2 regions of the Rothia similimucilaginosa genome follow, and region 1 is predicted to be linked to the other one. Evidence: predicted binding sites of a transcription regulator. Region 1 holds the regulator's gene; the other holds the start of a gene.

What was found. Region 1 encodes LexA, which represses DNA repair genes until DNA is damaged. Its sites were predicted from a motif close to TCGAACANNTGTTCGA; they were not measured.
Region 2: uvrA (excinuclease ABC subunit UvrA) is a predicted target of LexA. The motif match lies at 1,563-1,578, and genes of this name have one in related genera.

The regions. Positions count from the first base shown of each region.
Region 1 is NZ_CM138149.1:1,509,321-1,512,432, forward strand. It holds gene QFX07_RS06245 (LysM peptidoglycan-binding domain-containing protein) at 1-47, opposite strand, end outside; gene lexA (transcriptional repressor LexA) at 876-1,550, shown strand; gene QFX07_RS06255 (ATP-dependent DNA helicase) at 1,762-3,112, opposite strand, start outside.
Region 2 is NZ_CM138149.1:946,841-949,952, forward strand. It holds gene QFX07_RS03940 (MBL fold metallo-hydrolase) at 701-1,474, shown strand; gene uvrA (excinuclease ABC subunit UvrA) at 1,601-3,112, shown strand, end outside.

The DNA of each region.
Region 1 (3,112 bases):
AGGTGTGCAGAAGTGCCACGAGAAGCAATAGGTGCTGCAAGAGTCATTGTGGTTCCTTTCTCTCAGCTCGCCCCGGGGTTACCCCGCGGGTCTAGCAATGCCGAGCGATACCCGCTCGGAGGTCCTAGTTGAGTGATAACTATGGAGTGGTGATTGTTAAGCAATAACTATTGGATAGCTATTCTCTAGTTAGGTCAGAGCACCGGATACACCGGGTTGCGTTGGGTCGCCCCAGCACCCCCATCCCCTGCGCTCTCTCTTCGCCAGATGACCCCTAGAGCATCCGGGGTAGATAGTGCGAAGAGAGACAGAGGATTCGAATACATTCGAACACTCATTCACTCGCCCCTCCTGGAAGACTCCGGACCGAATCTTCGAATATTTTTCGAACATTCACCCGCAAATCCTGAGTTTCAGGAGAGATTCAAGAGTATATACGAAATTTTATTCTAAAGTATAGCAGATATGTACTAAAAATTTCTTCGAGCTTCGAAGAAAAAATCTAGAATATTTGTTTGAGTTTTTCGGTGTAGTGTTCTACACTGGTGTCAAGAGACGTTCCACACGCTCCTGATGAGTCCTACTCACAGCAGGTTTCTGTACCCGTTACAGCTTGGTTCTGTATCAAAATGCAGGTGCTACTGAGTGAGTTTTATAGGGCGGAGGCGCATACTCGTTGCCCGCGTATCACTCCGGCACGGATAGAATTCCTCCACCCCCTGACGAGATAAGACCCATTTCGGCAGAACCAAAAAATCTTTAGGACACCATCGGAAAACGTGTGAAGCACCCATCCGTGCCCCGACCGGACTGTGTCTCAAACAGACTACAGAGACCGGAATACAGAATTCGGGGCACAGACCGAAGGAAAAGAAATGGCAACAGCACCCCGTCCGGCGCTGACCGCGCGCCAGCAGAAGATTCTTGACGCGATCCGCACCGAGATTGAACAAAAGGGTTACCCGCCGTCCATGCGCCAGATTGGTGACATGGTGGGTCTTGCATCCCTATCCTCGGTCACTCACCAGCTCGGTCGTCTCGAGACCATGGGCTACATTCGCCGCGACCCGAAGCTCCCCCGCGCCATTGAGGTGCTGGATGAGAACGGCGTCGGCATCCACGGTAGTTCCTCCTCGTCCCTGCCCGAGCTGCCGAATTTCGAAGTCGGCGATGAAGACCTCGTACCCGTTCCCCTGGTTGGACGAATTGCAGCGGGCGGTCCCATCACCGCCGAGCAGTCCGTGGAGGATGTGCTTGCCCTGCCCCGCCAGCTGGTAGGTAACGGCAAGCTCTTCATGCTCAAGGTCAAGGGCGATTCCATGATTGACGCCGCAATCTGCGACGGCGACTGGGTGGTTGTCCGCGAGCAGCACACCGCAGACAACGGCGATATCGTTGCCGCTCTGCTCGACGATGAAGCAACCGTGAAGGTGTTCCGTCAGGTTGACGGCCATACCTGGCTCATGCCGCGCAACTCTAACTACGAGCCGATTATGGGTGACCGCGCAACCGTCATGGGTAAGGTCGTCTCCGTGCTGCGCAGTCTCTAGAAGACGCGGGCTCTCACCAGCGCAGCCTCTAAAAGCAGCTGGGTCTAAATAGCACGACTTCTAACAGACATAACCGTTAGGCCTTTTAGCTCTCTATAGAAATCATCCCGGTGATACGTGAACGTTCACGTATCACCGGGATGATTCCTATATGTCCAAATTTATAGCCCAAAGCGGAGCGGCGGTGCGGCATGGAATGATCTCGCCCGAGCTAACGCTCAATACTTGCTGAAAGACGAGCCAGCGCACCCATCACGGCTGCCTTATTCTGCGTCGACCACATCGGCGGCATCGCCTTCATCAAGAAACCGCCGTAACGTTTAGTCGCAACACGAGAATCCAGCACAGCCACCACGCCGCGGTCAGACACCGAACGAATCAGGCGGCCCGCCCCCTGCGCCATACGAATCGCCGCATGGTGAGCAGAAACCGCCATAAAGCCGTTACCGCGGTGACGGTTCACCGCCTGCGTACGCGCCTGCGCAATCGGGTCATCCGGGCGCGGGAACGGAATGCGGTCCATCACCACCAGGCGGCAAGAGTCACCCGGAACATCCACGCCCTGCCATAGGCTCATCGTGCCGAATAGGCACGAGTCAACGTCCTCGCTGAACTCCTCCACCAGAGCCTTGAGCGAAGACTCACCCTGCAGAAGAACGTTCAGGTCGCTATGCTCACGCATGTACTCGGCGGCACGCTCGGCGGCACGCTTCGAGGAGAACAGGCCCAGGGCACCGCCCTCCGACGCCTCGCACAGCTCACGCAGACGCTCCAGCTGACCCTCATGCACACCAAATCCCGGAGGTTTCAAATCCCCGGCAACATACATAATGCCCTGCTTGCGGTAGTCGAAAGGCGAACCCACGTCGATGCTCGTCCAGCGCGGCGCGCCCTCGCCCTGCAGTCCCAGGGCGGCGGCTGCAACATCAAAAGAGTCACCCACCGTTAGGGTCGCACTCGTCAAAATCACGGTGCGGTCAGCGAACAGTCCGTCACGCAACTGCAGACCGACGCTCAACGGGGCGATGTTCAGGGTCGCCGGGTCGGTATCGGAAGCAGCAACGTAGCGGCCGTTCTCCCAGCCACCCTGACGAGAAATCCACAGCACGTCCTGCTCAGCAGATGCCTCCAGAATGCGGCTACTCATATCGTGCACCTCAGAGACACGCGAGCGCGCCATCTGCAGGCCAGCGTCAACGTCCTGACCGTCCGGTTTGGTATCGGACAGGGCGGTGCGGGCGGCATCATTTACCGCAGAAATAGCGGTCAAAAGGCGACCGTCCAGGCCCTTCAACAGGCCCTCAGCAAGACCCTCGAAAGCAGTCTCCAGGGTGCCGGCAGCCATTTCCAGTGCGCCGGAATCAGCCTTCGAATGCTTCTTCACGCTACGTGCCGCACGGCGAACCATCGCAACCGTCAAAGAACCAGACACGGCACCGGTCACACGGTCCACCAGCTCATGAGCCTCATCAATAATGACCGTCTCATGTTCGGGTAGAACCTTCATGCCTTCAAAAGCGTTAATCGCCAGCAGGGCGTGGTTCGTGATGACGATGTCAGCC
Region 2 (3,112 bases), 560 kb from region 1:
CTATCTTGTATTTTGTGAAAATATAGTTTTGACTAGGTGTTTTGCTCTTTGAATGGAGTTTCAGTGGGTGTGCCCAGTGAACCTGAAGGTAGGGCTGCTGTTATCGTTTTGTTATAAAAGCTCTACTTCCGCGGAATACCGGGCTAAAACCGGGGATTGAGCCTTCAAAATTACTAAGTGTGAAGCTTGGGTCAAAGGTGTGCAGAAGCGCCAAATGGGGGAAATATTAAACCTATTTTAGGTGAAATAAGTCACGCCAAAACCCGTAAAATGAAATTGGTACGTATGGATAGCCAAAAAATACCTATTTTTATTACAGAACGATTATATTGAGACTCAAGTCGCCAAAACCGGCTCCCCGCGCCAAATCGAGTGGCAAAACAATCCCAAAAAGTTTGCTACCATTAAGTCATCAAGTAATCGTGAGATTTCCAAAGTCCTCGGGTTGCTTGTGTTTGAGTGAGTGATAGATACCCCTGGGTGTCATGAGAAGCGACTGTGTATCGATGCGCAGTCGCTTCTCTGTTTAACTTTGGAATTTCACTGGAGTCTCAGATAGACGGGACCTGGCTAGAGCTTGTTCCGAGCGTGCTCCAGTATCTGTTCCCTGTGCATCCCGCACAGTCAATGCCGAATGCGCTCACAGGGAAGTGCTCTATATAGACTCCTCCTGCAATGTGGGAACCCCTACACTGGAACTATGACTACTTACCCCGAACCCACCCTCATCTTTGAAAACCCCGAACTGACTGTCCGAGCGTTCAGCGTCTCCGAGATGGACAACAGCGTCTACCTCATCACCATGCGCGCCACCGGTGAGCAGGTGCTCATTGACCCCGCAGACGAGGCAGAAGAACTCTATGCCTACACCCTCGATGCGCTTCTGAACGATTGCCCGCAGCTGGAACTGACTGACTCGGAAGACCGTCGCGTGCGCGTTATGGAGAAGGAAGAGGACTTCAACTCCCTTAGGCCCCGGGCAATGGGTCTGACCGGCATCCTTGTCACCCACGGCCACTGGGACCATATTCGCGCTATTAAGGAGCTCGACCACCTCACCGGTGCCGTCACCTCCGCAGGTGCAGCTGACGCAGCCGCTATTAAGGAGCAGGAAGACTACACCGTCGAAGAGGAGCTGGCCGGCGGCGAAAGCTTCGACTTCTACCGCTCCGACACCGTCATCCGCTCGCTGCACGTGCCTGGCCACACCCCCGGATCCATCGTCTACACCCTCGAAACCAGCTGGGAAGACGGCACCCCCGCAACCCTGCTATTCACCGGTGATACTCTCTTCCCCGGCGGCGTGGGCAAGACCGACTCCCCGCAGCAGTTTAGTGAACTCTTCTCCAATGTGCTCGAAAAGCTCTTCGGCGGCTTTGAAGATGACGCAATCGTGCTGCCCGGCCACGGCCGCTCCACCACTCTCGGTGACGAGCGCCCACACCTGGAAGACTGGGCAACCCGCGGCTGGTAAACCGTGCCTGTCAGTCCGCCTCATATAAGTACTGCACCCTCAGGCCTTCACCGGTCGCATAATCCCGCCGGTGAAAGACATGAGGGTGTAGAATTTAAGTTCGAAGATAAGACGAAAGGATTTTCGATGACACCCCGCCCTGCACACGGTAGCACCGCACTCAAAGCGAACGATCTGACCAGCATCCGGGTTCAGGGTGCCCGCGAAAACAACCTCAAGAACGTAGACCTTACCATTCCGCGTGATGCAATGGTCGTCTTCACCGGACTCTCCGGCTCCGGTAAGTCCTCCCTCGCCTTCGACACCATCTTTGCGGAAGGTCAGCGCCGCTACGTTGAGTCGCTGTCCTCCTACGCGCGTATGTTCCTCGGACAGGTCGATAAGCCCGATGTAGACTTCATCGAGGGCCTCTCCCCGGCGGTGTCTATCGACCAGAAGTCCACCTCCAAAAACCCGCGCTCAACCGTCGGTACCATCACCGAAATCTACGATTACATGCGTCTGCTCTGGGCGCGCATCGGCCACCCGCACTGCCCCGAATGTGGCGAAGAAATCACCCAGCAGACCCCGCAGCAAATCGTGGACATTCTGCAAGAGTACCCCGAACGCACCCGCCTGCAGATCCTCGCGCCCGTTGTCAGCGCACGTAAGGGCGAGTTCGTTGACCTCTTCAAGGACCTGCTGACCCAGGGCTACTCGCGCGCCCGCGTGGACGGTGAAACCGTGCAGCTCTCCGCCCCGCCCAAGCTCGCCAAGCAGTACAAGCACACCATCGAGGTGGTCGTCGACCGCATCGTCATCAAGGACGGTATTCACCAGCGCCTGACCGACTCTATCGAAACCGCGCTCAAGCTTGCTGATGGCCGCGTGCTCATCGACTTCGTGGATCGTGAGCAGGACGACCCCGAACGCGCCCGCTCCTTCAGCGAAAACCTCGCCTGCCCCAACAACCACCCGCTGCAAATCGACACGATTGAGCCGCGTGCCTTCTCCTTCAACTCGCCGTTCGGTGCGTGTAGCGCCTGCGACGGCATCGGCTCGCGCCTGGAAGTGGACACTGACCTGCTCGTACCCAACCCCGACCTGACCCTCGGCGAGGGCGCTATCGCTCCCTGGTCGCAGGGCAAAGCAACCACCGAATACTGGCTGCGCCTGCTCGCGGGTCTGGGGGAGGAGCTCGGCTTCGACCTGAACACCCCCTTCAAAGACCTGCCCGCCAAGACCCGCGCTGCCATTCTGGACGGCAAGGACTATAAGGTTGAGGTATCCTACCGCAACCGATTCGGCCGCGAACGCCGCTACACTTCCGGATTCGAGGGCGTGAAGGCGTACATCAAGCGCAAGCACGAAGAAACCGAATCGGACTTCGCCCGCGACCGCTACGAACAGTACATGCGTCAGGTCGCCTGCCCCTCCTGCGGCGGCGCGCGCCTGAACCCGACCATCCTCGGCGTGAAGGTTGGCGGCAAGTCCATCGCAGATATTACCGACCTGTCCCTAGCTGACGCACTTAGCTTTGTGCGTGGCCTGCAGCTCAGCGCACGCGAAGCCAAGATTGGTGAACAGGTCCTCAAAGAAATCGATGGGCGCCTGCAGTTCCTGCTGGACGTGGGTCTGGACTACCTGACCCTCTCACGC